Nitratifractor salsuginis DSM 16511: one gene and its partner. The protein of the gene in region 2 interacts with the protein of the main gene of each other region in a pairwise test. Links are inferred from orthologs where the notes say so. Each region holds a gene or a part of one and is shown on either strand. Other genes may lie near its edges.

The links.
Region 1: the proteins of NITSA_RS09300 (region 2) and NITSA_RS07830 interact in binary tests that used the Escherichia coli proteins (3 or more experiments, as listed by UniProt). The link is inferred for Nitratifractor salsuginis DSM 16511 from one-to-one orthologs.

What each region holds. Positions count from the first base shown.
Region 1 is NC_014935.1:1,541,229-1,546,828, reverse strand. What follows is about bases 917-3,685. They hold NITSA_RS07830 (FKBP-type peptidyl-prolyl cis-trans isomerase), read left to right. Parts: upstream 917-1,933; coding sequence 1,934-2,437; downstream 2,438-3,685. Other genes in these bases: NITSA_RS07815 (hypothetical protein), read left to right, coding at 3,660-3,685; NITSA_RS07820 (nucleotidyltransferase domain-containing protein), read left to right, coding at 3,379-3,663; NITSA_RS07825 (ATP-binding protein), read left to right, coding at 2,569-3,357; NITSA_RS10930 (tetratricopeptide repeat protein), read left to right, coding at 1,076-1,864; tolB (Tol-Pal system protein TolB), read left to right, coding at 917-1,053. In the rest of the region: more of tolB, read left to right, coding at 1-916; more of NITSA_RS07815, read left to right, coding at 3,686-4,100; NITSA_RS07810 (TrmH family RNA methyltransferase), read left to right, coding at 4,285-5,067; NITSA_RS07805 (tetratricopeptide repeat protein), read left to right, coding at 5,146-5,600. UniProt on the Escherichia coli protein: Folding helper with both chaperone and peptidyl-prolyl cis-trans isomerase (PPIase) activities. Chaperone activity prevents aggregation of unfolded or partially folded proteins and promotes their correct folding.
Region 2 is NC_014935.1:1,813,390-1,821,082, forward strand. The notes cover bases 2,444-5,348. They hold NITSA_RS09300 (hydrogenase large subunit), read right to left. Parts: upstream 4,646-5,348; coding sequence 3,242-4,645; downstream 2,444-3,241. Other genes in these bases: NITSA_RS09290 (sulfite exporter TauE/SafE family protein), read left to right, coding at 2,444-2,558; NITSA_RS09295 (NADH-quinone oxidoreductase subunit B family protein), read right to left, coding at 2,591-3,103; NITSA_RS09305 (proton-conducting transporter transmembrane domain-containing protein), read right to left, coding at 4,751-5,348. Also shown: NITSA_RS09280 (NnrS family protein), read left to right, coding at 1-988; NITSA_RS09285 (DUF1858 domain-containing protein), read right to left, coding at 1,199-1,714; more of NITSA_RS09290, read left to right, coding at 1,821-2,443; more of NITSA_RS09305, read right to left, coding at 5,349-6,166; NITSA_RS09310 (hydrogenase), read right to left, coding at 6,318-6,911; NITSA_RS09315 (respiratory chain complex I subunit 1 family protein), read right to left, coding at 6,913-7,693.

The DNA of each region.
Region 1 (5,600 bases), 270 kb from region 2 along the record:
GACGGCCTCTACCACGACGGGAGCTTCAACGGGCCGATCCTCAACCCCGATCTGCGCGCGATGGAGTATCTGCTTAAATACCGCATCAGTGAGTCCGGCAATGGGGTGAGCCTCGATGTTAAAGTCCTCAAAGGGGGAGACTCTTCCCTGGTCTTCGAGCGCAAATACAGCATCGGCTCTCAGGCCCGCTATCCTTTCCTCATTCACCGGGCGGTGACCGATCTGAATGCCGCGATGGGCTTCACGCCGGTCGATTGGCTCAACCGCTATGTGCTTTTCGCCCGCTACACCGGCCGCCGGGAGAGCGAAGTGGTCCTGGCCGATTACACCTTCACCTACATCAAGCCGATCATCCGGGGCGGGCTCAATATCTTTCCCGTCTGGGGCGACGCGAAGCAGCGGACGATCTACTACACCGACTACAGCGGCAAACTTCCTACGCTCTATCGCCTCGATCTGACGACGGGGCAGCGGACACGGATCCTCGATTCCCAGGGGATGTTGGTCTGCTCCGACGTCAGCCGGGACGGCAAGCGACTGCTACTGACGATGGCCCCTTCCGGCCAACCCGATATCTACGAATACAATGTCGCCACCGGCGAGAAACGTCAGCTCACCACCTACAGCGGGATCGATGTGGGAGGCAAATATGCCGACAAGGAACGGAGTATGGTCTTCGTCTCCAACCGACTGGGCTATGCCAATATCTTCAAAAAACCCCTCGCGGGCGGCCCCATCACCCAACTGGTCTTCCACGGAAGCAACAACGATTCCTGCGATGCCTTCGACAACAAAGTGGTCTATTCGAGCAAAGAGAAGAGCAGTTTCGGCAAAGCTTTCAACCTCTATCTGACGACGACCGACGGCGACTATACCCGGCCGCTGACCAGCGGCGGGATCAACCAGTTCCCCCGCTTCTCCAACGACGGGAATACCGTGCTCTATATCAAGCGCAGCGAAGCGGGCAATTCCATCGGCTACATCGGCCTGCAGACCGATCTGAGCATCCTCTTCCCCCTGGGAGAGCACCGCATCCAGTCGATCGACTGGTAAACTTTAACTGAGGAGTGAGATCGTGAAACGTTCGGCACTGATTTTGACCCTGGCGTTGTTGGGGGCGACCCTGCTTTGGGCCGAACCTTCCGTCTACGGAGGAGGATACGGCGGCAGCTCCCTCGCTACGCAGAACAAAAAGACGATTCTCTCCCTGCGTCAGCAGGTCAACCGCCTCCAGGAGGAGGTCGACGGTTTGCGCAGTATGGTTTCGAGCCTCAATCAGCAGATCAACCTTCTCTCCAGGAAATCGAAGAGTGACGGAAGTGAACAACTCCTTGCCAAGCGATTGGATTCACTGGAAGCTCGATTGGCCCGCCTCGAGAAAAACCCTGCGCGCCAAAGCACGACCCGCCGAAAGCCCGCTCAGAGCTCCACCGGCTCTTCGGGGCAGAAAGCCCAAGCCGCCAAAACAACGCAAACAGCCGCTTCCAAAAAAGATCCGCTCCTGAAGGCCGGCTCCTCGGCTCTCTTCAGTCGCGGGGTGAGGCTGATCAACCAGAAACGCTATGCCGAGGCCAAGCGGCGTTTCGACATCCTGGCCGGGCGCAAATACAAACCGGCGGCGGTCAACTTCTATCTGGGGGAGATCGCCTACCGTACCGGCAAGAATGACGACGCGATCCGCTACTACCAAAAGAGTGCCGAGCTCGATGAGAACGCCGCCTATATGGACCGGCTGCTGCTGCATACCGGTATCGCCCTGGAGCGTACCGGGGACAAAGCCCAGGCCAGAAACTTCTTCCAGGCGATCGTCGACGGCTATCCGGGGACTCCCAGCGCCCGTGTGGCGAAAAAACATCTTAAATAAACCGGAGTTGAAAGCTCCGGTTAACTTTGCTTGGTTACAATGACGCAAAATTATACAAAGGACATTTTTATGGCAATTGAAAACGAAAACAGCGTCGTCGGCATCGAGTACGAAGTCAAAGAGGCCGGTACCGATACCGTCATCGACAGCAACAAGGGGGCACAGCCTCTCGAGTTCATCACCGGCAAGGGGCAAATCATCCCCGGTCTGGAGAAAGCACTGGTCGGTATGAAAGAGGGCGAAAGCAAGAAGATCGTCGTCCCCGCCGCCGAAGCCTACGGCGAAGTCAATCCCGAAGCGAAGCAGACCCTGCCCCGCGAACAGTTCGAAGGGATCGATCTGAAAAAAGGGATGGCACTCTACGGTCAGGGCGAAGACGGCCAGACCGTTCAGGTTACCGTCGTCGATTTCGATGACAACACCGTCACCATCGACTTCAACCACCCCCTCGCAGGCAAAGACCTGGAGTTTGACGTCACCGTTACCGAAGCGCGCCCCGCTACCGATACCGAAGCCCAGACCGGTCAAGTCGGCGGCGGTTGTACCGACGGCAGCTGCGGCTGCGGCCACTAAGTCCCCGCCGAGGCTTACGCCTCATTCTATTTTTCTTTCCAAACACATTCTCCTCTTTCTCTTCTCCATTTTATTTACGATAAGCTATATAGATCGAGTGTACTCTTTTGATCACAGTAAAAGGAAAGACGATGGTCGATTGGCAGAGGAAAAAAGCAGCCGTTTTCCGTCCCTCTCTTGGACGGCTCAAAGGCATAGATACTCTCGATCCGATCACTCTGGATGCGCTGGTGGGGATTGGGGAGCAGAAACGCCGCCTCATCGAGAATACCGAGGCTTTCCTCCGGGGAGAAGAGGCGGAGAACGTCCTGCTCTGGGGTAGTCGGGGCACGGGCAAATCCTCCCTGGTCAAAGCCCTGCTCAACGCCTATGCCGACCGAGGGTTGCGGGTGATCGAGTTTTTCAAAGAGGATCTGCGTCATCTCCCCGATGTGCTCGACGAGATCCGGGGTGAGCCCTGGCGCTTCATCCTCTTTCTCGATGATTTGACCTTCGGTGAAGGGGAGAATATCTATACCTACCTCAAGAGCGCGATGGAAGGTTCCATCGAACCCTCGCCCGATAATCTCTTGGTCTATGCCACCTCCAACCGCCGCCATCTCGTCCCCGAGTATCAGAGAGAAAATGAAGCTACGATCATACGAGAGGGTGAAATTCACTACACCGATTCGGTAGAGGAGAAGATCTCCCTGGCGGATCGATTCGGCCTTTGGCTGGCTTTCTACCCCTTGAATCAGGAAGAGTATCTCGCTGTGGTGGATCACTACTTCAAAGGGGAGGAGATCGATCGGGAAGCCCTGCATCGAGAAGCCCTGCGTTTCGCCCAGGAACGGGCTTCCCGAAGCGGCCGCACCGCCCGGCAGTTTTGGAAGGCGTGGAAGGGACGGCTCCGGCGAGTGGGGGGCCAAGCGTCGCGATAAGCAAAATGTTACAATACAAATATGAGACTGTCCAAAGAAGAGAGAAAGCTCCTGAAACGTACTCTTGCCGAGATGTCCAAAGAGGCGGAACTCTACCTTTTTGGCAGCAGGGTAGACGATAGGAAACGGGGCGGGGATATCGACCTGCTGGTAGTGGATAAGCGGCTGAGCAAAAAGGATCTTCGAAAGCTTCGTATCGAATTTTGCAAACATTTTGGAGAACAGAAAATCGATATCGTTCTGGATAACGGAAAAGTAGACGATCCTTTTATCACCATTGCTAGAGAGGGGGCTGTTCCTTTATGATACGAACGAAACTTTTACGTGATCGGGAGCTGCTTCAAAAACAGATGCGATGGCTGGAACTCTCTTTGGATGAGTGTGGTGCGATAGGGATTAAAGCCGAGTACAGCATCGAAGAGTTCGGGAAGTTTGAAACTCTCTGCAGCCGGTATGCCCGGAGTATCGATTTCCTTGTCCGAAAGATCTTTCGGACCATCGATGCCTATGAATTCGAAGCTCAGGGAACTTTGGTCGATGTCGTCAATCGGGCGCATAAACGGGGGCTCATCGAAAGCGTCGATGAGCTGCGATTGATGAAGGATATTCGCAATACCATCGTCCACGAGTATATCGAGGATGAGCTTACCGAAGTTTTTGATGAAGTATTGGAATATGGCAAAAAATTACTTGCCGTAATGCAGACTACAGATCGCTATATTGAAAAGATCGCAGCTGAGTAAAACTCAGCGCTCTTCCCCCTCATTCATATACCAATATACTCAGACTCAAGACTGGAAAGTATCGCATTGAAAAATATTTCGGTATGTCTGTATAGATGCAATAGAGATTCGAATCATATCTTTCCTTTATGGATGTGCAAGCGATATTTTTTGGTTACCATTTCAGAAAACCCAGGAGTCGGCTTTGGAGATCATTGAACTCGAGACGTTGGAATTACCCGAATTGCGGCCCTATGCCACCCTTCGTGGCAACCTTTTCGACAAAGACGGCAGTTTCGTCGCCGACTCCCCGCGGGTAGTGGGGCAGCTGCTCGGGAGCGGGTTGGAGTTCAAGAGTTTGCTTTGCACCCCGGAGTATTTGGAAAAAGAGCGTGAACGGATCGAGGCGGCGGGGGTTCCCAAGGTCTATCTGGGCTCCCGTGAGCTGCTGGAGCGAATCGTCGGTCACTCCATCCATCACAACGTGATGGCCCATCTGAAGCGCCCGACCAATGTCCCCCTGGAAGAGTTGCCCGATCGGGTGGTGATGCTCACCCGGCTCAATAATCTGGAGAATGTCGGGGCGATCGCCCGCTCCGCCGCGGCGCTGGGTGTCGGGGGCTACGTGGTGCCGAGCTCCGGGCCCCACCCCTACGGACGCCGGGCCATCCGGGTGAGCACCGGGCACGTGACCCGCCTGAAGGTCCACTGCTATGAGGATATTTTGCAGACGATGGAGCGACTGCGTGAGCTGGGCTATACCCTCCTGGCGGCGGAAGCGACACCCGAAGCGGTGCCTCTGGCGAGGTTCGGGCCCGTTCCGAAGCGCTGGGCGCTGATTTTGGGTAATGAGGAGGAGGGGGTGCCCGAAGAAGTGCTCGAAAAGTGCGACGCGGTACTGCAGATCGAGATGGAACCGGGGATCAAGAGTTTCAATGTGGCGACGGCGGGGGCGATCATTATGTACCGTTTGAGAATTGAGCGTTGAGCGTTGAGAATTTTGGATTTTGGATTGAGGAATCTTTCCAATAACCAATATACCAGTACACCAATTACAGGGCTAATAATGAGAAAATATTTGATTGCGGGATTTTTTCTGAGTGTCTGGCTTTTGGCTGCCGGAGTGGATAAGGGGCAGGTGGATGAGGGGGTTCGGCTTTTCAAGGCGAAAAAGTTTGACCGCTCCTATAAATTACTGCTTCCGGCTGCCAGGGCGGGGGATGCCAGAGCGCAGTTCTATCTGGGGCTGCTCTACGATATGGGTTCGATCCGGCTGATGGATAAAAACCGGGCGGTGGAGTGGTACCGCAAAGCGGCAGAACAGGGTTATGCCGATGCCCAATACGATATGGGGGTGATGTTCTCCAAAGGGGAGGGGATCTACAAGGATCTCGAAGAGGCACGCCATTGGTATGAAAAGGCGGCTGCCCAGGGGCAGGGCTATGCTCTTTACAACCTAGGGGTGGTCTGGGACAGGGGCTACGGGGTCACGCCGGATTTCGACAAAGCCCGCGGCTATTA
Region 2 (7,693 bases):
AGCGCCTGAGCTCTACCCCGGCACCGTGCCGATCGTGGGCGAAACCCTGCGCCGCCTCTTCGGCCTCTGGATCCTGGGGCGTGTGGCCTTTTGGCTTTCGGGGTGGATCACCTTCTACCCTGCCGCACTCATCAATATCGCCCTCTTCGCCTGGCTGACCCTGCTGGTCATCAAACCCATCTTCCAAGACCCGGCCAAACGGCACGTCAGTATCGCCTACGCATTCGTCGCTGTGCAGGCAGCGCAGGTCTGGTTCTATCTCGCCGCGGCGGGCTGGGTCGGCACGCCGCCGCTGGAAGTGCTCAAAGTCGCCTTGGGGATCTTTCTGGTGCTCATCGTCCTTTCCATCCGCCGGGTCAATATCGAAGCGGTCAACGAGATCCTGGAGCACGAAGGGTACGAAGAGGTCTTCTTCGCCCGGCCGCCTGCCTATAACCTGACGATCTTTATGATCGCCCTCTTTACCGCCGTCGAATTCTTCTGGCCCCAGAACCGGGCTATCGGCTGGATCGCCCTGGGCACCGCCGCGGCAAGCCTGGCCATTCTGAACGATTTCATCGCCTACGACGAGACCAATCTCTTCAAAAAACGGCTCATCTTTTCGCTGACGCTGGTTCCTGTGAGTATGGCGGCGGGATTCGGATTGATCGGCTACAACTACTTGGCGGGATTACCCTGGTACAACGGCGATCTTCTCCATATGCTCACCTCCGGAACCTGGACGCTTTCCTTCTATCTCGTGATGGTGGTCATCACCATCGTCCATACCGGACGCGATATCGCCAAAGAACGGGATATTTGGATCTGCCTGAGCGTCGGGCTCATTCTCTTCTCGGCGATCCTGAGAACCGCCGTCACTTTCTACCCGGCGCAGGGAAGCCTCCTGATCCTCCTCTCGGCGATCGTCTGGGCGCTGCCTTTTATCCTCTATATCAAACGCTATTTCAAATGGCTCCTGAGCCCCAGAGCCGACGGGATCCCGGGATAAGGCAAAAAGGCACTATCCAAGCACTCTCTCGCCTCTCGTTCCCACGCTATGCGTGGGAATGCCTATCCCACTCAAATCTATCATAGGTAAGAGGCTAAAAGTATGTCCTCTGTATCAAGTATCGTATGGGGTTCTACGTTCAACGCGAGAACCAGAAAGAGAACCGTCTCAACTCTCAACGCTCAGCTCTCAACGCTAAACTCTCGCCCCTCATTTCCTCACATAGGTCAAGAAGCGCTCCGGCGACTCCTCTTTACAATAGACTTCGTGGCCGGCCTTTTGAAGCTCTTCGATCAGCGGTTCGGGCTTGAAATCGGACTCGATAGCGATCATTTCTCCCTCATTCAATCCTTTGAGCGCCATATGGGCTTCGGCCAGAGGGTTCTTTTGGGCATCCAGCAGTTCGTTGGCGTTGAGAGTCGCTTTGACCTCTCCATCAATCCACTCGGGTGCTTCACTCACACTTTCGCTCTCCGTAGCTACCCCTTCGGCATCGACGGGAGGCTGCCCCACCGCTTCGCGCAGCTTGTTGAGCAGATCGAGGGGCTCCATCCCGCCGACGATCGCCGCCTGGCGTACACCGGCGACTTTGGCCAGGGTGCGGCGCAGGACGGGGTTGTTGAGCTTTTTGAATTTAGGGTTGATGGCGATCAGTGTCTCCTTCATCCCCGGATAGTTGTTGAGCAGATCAGCGATCTTGGTCTCCATCGTAATCTCTTTCATCATCGACTCCTTCTTTTATTAATTTCTATTAATCAGGAGAATATTACTCCAGATTCAATAGTATACTACTTATTATTCCGATAAGAAAGCGTTAATCCAAGGAGCCTTTTTGCCTGCCGAATATCTTCTCTATGTCTTCCTGGCCTTTGTATTGTCCATTCTCTTTTCAATGGGTGGCGCCGGATCGGGGATTGCCCTGATCCCTATCCTGCACTTTTTGGGAGTCGATTTCAACGTCGCCAAGGCAGTCGGGCTCTTCGCCGGGGCCTCTACCACCATCACCTCCAGCGTGATGAACTTTCGGCGCAAAGCCCTGGATATCGCCCAACTCTGGCCTATGGCCCTGGGGATGCTGCTCTTCGCCCCGTTGGGAGCCTGGTTCAACCGCTTCGTCGATCAGGAGTTCGTCAAGGCGCTCTTCGTGCTTCTCCTGCTCTATAGCGCCACAATGATGATGTTCGGGAGGAAAAAGGCGCTGACCCATTTGCACTCCAAACCGCTCCTTCTGGCGGTGGGAAGCGGCGTGGGGCTCGTCTCCGGTCTGCTGGGGGTCGGCGGAGGAAACCTGCTCATCCCTCTCCTGATCCTCCTGGGATTCGAACCCCGCAAAGTGGCCGTGGCTGTCAGTTTCGTCGTTCCGTTCTCTGCACTGGGCTCTTTTTTCACCTACGCCAGCTACGTCCCCCTCGACTGGAGACTCCTGCTCCTCGTCGCCCTCGCCTCCGTCGTCGGAGGATACTTGGGGAACCACCTGATGCATTTCAAACTCAATCAGCAGCAGATCAAAAAGATTATGGCATTGATCCTTTATATTCTGGCCTTCAAAATGCTCTACGGGCTGCTCTAATCACTCAAGATATTTGGGCACACGAAGTCGCTTTAGCTTTCCAGGTTCTCCAGAAATTCGAGCAGACCCTCGATGATCCGATCCGGGCTCGGGGGACAGCCGGGGATATGATGGGCTACCGGCAGATGCTCCGAAGCGGGAGCGGTGACGGCGAAGGTGTGTTCGAAGGGTGCCTGCATCGCCGGGCAATCCCCCAGGGTGATGCACCATTTGGGCTCGGGGATCTGCTCCCAGGCATCCAGGACGTGGGGGAGCATATTGAAAGTCAGCACGCCGCTGAGCAGCATCAGGTCGGCATGCCGGGGCGACGCGACGAAATGAATCCCCAGACGCTCCAAATCGTAATAGGGATTGCTCAGGGCATTGCACTCCGCTTCGCAGGCGTTGCAGCTGCCGCTGTCCACCATCCGAATCGCCAGAGAACCGGCGAATTTGCGCTTGACCTCATCCCTGAGCCGCTTGCGCAGCTCCTTCATCCGCTCGTCAAACTCAGGATGCTCCGTCAAAACCCCGGTTTGGAATCGCTTTTGCCAATATTTCAGCATAATGCAGCCTCCGGCTGGGAGTCGTTGGTCGTCAATCGTCGATCGTTGGTTTGCGGGCTTTGCCCGCTCATAATTAATTGCGTTGTGAAACAACGCTTACCAAAATTCCTCACTCCTAACTCCTCATTCTTCACTCATTTATAGGTCATTTCCCGCATAGCTCAGATCGCAGCTCTTGTTGATCAGGGGGAAATCGGCGATGATATTACCCGGCATCATCAGGTGCAACGCCTGCCAATTGACGAAGCTGGGATCCCGGTAGAAAAAGCGACCGATCTTCCCGGCCTCGATCTCGATGCTCATATAGATCTCTCCCAGGGAACTTTCGACGAAGCTCTCGTAGAAGCCATCCTTCGCCTCACTCTCCAAAAGGGAGAAGTCTTCGCCGGATTCGGCACCCTTCTCCATCAACTCCCGCACGAAGCTTTGTATCAACGCCAAAGAGCTCTTGACTTCGGCGATACGGACTTTGAAACGGGCTGCGACATCTCCGCTCGTTTCCGTGGCCGCTGCGAAGCCCCTCTCCGTGTAAAAGGGATCGTCAGAACGCACATCCAGACTCAAACCGCTGGCACGGGCCATCACCCCCACACAACCGTAACGCTTGGCATCGTCGGCTTTCAGGATACCCGTGGTATCCATCCGGTCCCAGAGGGAGGGGATATCGACGATCCAATTCTCAAACCATCCGATCGCCTCCTCCATCCGCTGGGCAAAGCTCGAAATCTCCCCGAGATCCCAAGCCGGAAGCTCCCTGAAAAGCGCCTCGAAACCGAAGCGGCTTCTTGTGAGCCGGGCCATCAAGCGCCGTGCCTCTTCCGCCCGGGCGGAGCCCCAGGCCAGAGCTGCGCCGAAACCGGCATCGTTGGGGATGAAGCCCAGGTCGGTCCAGTGGTGGATAATCCGCTCCAGCTCCAGCAGCAGGGCGTGGCGCAGGCGAAGGGCTTCGGGCAGTTCCTGAGCTGTGGATTCTTCCACGATGTGCAGGAAGGCCGACTGGGCGGCGACACTTTCGTTGCCGCTGATCCGGCTGACGATAGGGGCGGCTTCGGCCAGGTTTTTGCCCTCCAGCATCTTTTCGATGCCCCGGTATTTGTAGAAGTGGCGCACCTCCTGGTGAAGCATATCTTCCCCCGCCTGGGAAAAATGAAAATGCCCCGGCTCAATGATCCCGGCGTGGATCGGTCCTACCGCCACTTCAAAGACTCCATCCCCGCCGATCGTTTCATAATGATAGGGGCGGTACTCCGCCGCTTCAAGAACCGTATGAACGTCAAAATCCCTGCGCATCGGGTAAACCCCCTCGGGCCAACGTTCGTGATGGACCAGAGGCCGGAAGTCGAAAGCCCCCTCGAAACGGATCCCGAAATCGTCGGCCGTCTTGCGCTCGAACCAGATCGCCGCCGGAAAACGGGGCATGATACTCGCCGCCACCGGCTGAGAGCGGGAAACCTGTTCACGGACCATCCCGTCATCGAAACGGGTCAGCAGTTCGAAGTTGTCGCCGCGATCGACGGCATAGCGGGCAATCAGACGTTTCATTGTGCAAAGCCTTTTTCAGTCGCAAGTCTCAGGCACGGGCCTTCGGCCCTCACGTCGCAAGTCAAATTCTCCATTCTCAATTCTCCATTCTCAATTCCAAAAGGCTCATCCGATTCCCTGGAGGAAGCTCATCGAAGAGGGAAGCAACAGCGCCGCCAGGCCCACCGCGAAGATCGCCAGGGCCAGTACTTCACTCGTGTAGACCTTTTTGGGGCTCTCCTCCCCCTCGTATTTCATCGACTGATAGATCTGCACAAAGCGGTAAAAGATCACCGAGAGTAGCACCAGTAGCAGGGCGATGGCCCCCAGCATCGCCAGGAGATGGTGGCTTGTTTTGGCATTGTCGATCATAGCACCGAAGCCGTAGAGTTCACTGAAGAACATCGGGCTGGGAGGGATCGAAATGATCGCCAGCATAAAGAGCCCCACCAGGAACCAGAAGAGCCGGCCCCGATTGCCGCTGTAGCCTTTGAGCGCCCCGGCGAAGTGGTAACGCCCGGTCGATTCCAGTACCCCCGTCGAAAGGAAAAGGGCCGGTTTGAGAAAGGCGTGGGCCCCGAAATGAAGCAGTGCGGCGAAGGTCCCCCCACTCACCCAGAAAAGGGCGATGAGGGCCATATGCTCGACCCCTGAGAGGCTGAAGAGGCGCATGAAATCCTTGGCCCGGAAAATCAAGAAAGAGACGATGAAGATCGTCAACAGCGTATAGATAAAGACGAAGATGAAGAGGTGGTCATAGTTGACCCGCTCGGCAATCTTCGAAAAACGGAAAAAGCCCGCCATCACCCCGCTCTCCAAAATCCCGCTAAACAAAGCCGCCACGGGGTAGAAGGAAGCCCGCTCGATATGGGCCAGCCAGAGGTTCATGGGGAAAAAGCCCATCTTGACGAACATCCCCAGAGCCGCCAACGCAAAGCCCATCTCGAAGAGGAAGGGAGAGGGGATCCTGTCGGCGTGGCTCAGGAGCGCATCGAAGAGCATCGCCTCCTCACCCAGGATCGGCTTGGCCGCCGCGTAGATGAGGATCACCCCAAACAGTACCAGCGAAATGGCGATGGCCCCGACGATCATATAGTTCCATGCCTCTTTATGGGCGGCGGGGCTGTGGTTGGTCTTGATCATATAGACCGTGGAGAGGGTCGCCATCTCCAGACCGATCCAGAAGATCCCCATATGGTTGGCCAGGATCGAAAGGGTCAAACCGATCCAGAAGAGCCCGAAGAACCGGTAGAAGCGGTAGAGGGCTTTTTGGGTGACCTTCACGTGTTTATCCAGGGTCAGCAGCGCCAAAGTCACCCCGATGCCGACCACGGATGAGACCAGCAGAATATAAGTGTTGAGATCGTCGGCCACCAAATAGTTGCCCCAGAGATGATAGGGTTTGGGCAGGCGGAAAAGTTCGATCACCGGCAGCAATACCGCAAAAGAGCTGATCGGCAGCAGTCGGCGCGCCCAGAGATTGTGGGAAAAGCTGGCGGCGAACATCAGGAAGGGGGGTAAGAGCAGGAAAAAGAGCATCATAATCCCTCTCCTCTACAAGACAACGGAGCTTTGATTCGATGGTGACAAAGGAGCACCCAACCCCGCAGGGGCGCCGCAGGCGTTTGCGACTGCCGGAGCTGTCGGGTCAAAGTGGAGTGATTTTGAAACAGTTGGAACGCTCTACAAACAATCATGACTCGGCCTCCTCACGATAGAGCAGCAGGTTGATCACCACAATGGCCATCAACAGATCGAAGAAGATCCCCAGCTCCACCAGCATCGGCATCCCGCCCGTGGCGGTGGTCCCCAGCAGGAAGAGGGCATTCTCCATACTCAAAAAGCCCACGATCTTGGGGGCGATGTTGCGGTGCTCGATCATCAGCAGCAGCGAAAGAAAGAGCGATGAGATACTGACCGCCACATAGTTAGCATTGCCCTGCACCATATGGCTGATGGGTTCGGCCAGATAGAAGGTAAAGACCAGAATCGCCGGCACCAGCATAATGGCATACTGGGTTTTGATGCTGGGAGGAACCTGACGCACCAACTGAAACTTCTGGCTGAGATACTTCAGAATGTAGGGAATCGCCAGGGCTTTGAGCAGGATCGTCAGCGTCCCGCTGATGAGCATCGCCCGGTCGCCAAGCTCGCTCCCCAGGACCAGAGCCAGCAGCCCCAGGGTCAACGAGTTGAGGGAATACCAAAACAGCAGCCGATAGAGCCGCGTGGTAAAGAGCGCCGTAATCAGTGTGGCCAAAAAAAGACCGATCAGAAAATCCACCATTTCAAGCCCCCAGTACGTAAAAGGTAATCAGCGACAAAAAGGCAAACACAATGGCGATCCCCAGCAGATCGGGCACCTTGAAAAGCCGCAGTTTGGCCGTATTGACTTCGATCAGCGCCACCGCCAAAGCCACGGCGAAGAGCTTGCCCACGAAGATCAGCAGGGCCAGAGGCCAGGCAGCCTCCATCCCGAAGGGCAAAAAGAGGGTTGCAAAAAGCGACGCGAAGATGACGAATTTCACCGAAGCCGCCGTCTCGATGATCGCCAGATAGATCCCGGTAATGTCCAGGATCATCGCTTCATGCACCATCGTCAACTCCAGGTGAGTTTCGGGATTGTCCACCGGGATGCGCCCGTTCTCGGCGATGAGCAGGATAAAGAAACTGATCGCTGCAAAGAGGTAGCTGGCCATATGCTCCCGGGGGAAATGCTGCGCCAGGTTCACCCCCGCCTGCCCCACTCCTAGGTCACCGGCCATCATCGAGACACTGAAGATGGTCAAAACCATCGCCGGCTCCACGAGAGCGGAGATGAAGGCTTCGCGGCTCGACCCCATCCCTCCGAAACTGCTGGCACTGTCCAGGCCCAGCAACATCAGGAAGAAGGTCGAAAGAGCCAGCAGCCCCGTGATGGTGAAGGCATCGACGAAACTGACGTAATAGGCCCCTTTCACCGCCGGGGGGAGATAAAAGAGGACGATCAGCAGCGGAGCGAGGACCAAAAAGGGCGCCACCCGGGTCATCACACTGGCTTCCCGGCTGAGCACCGTCTCTTTGCCAAGC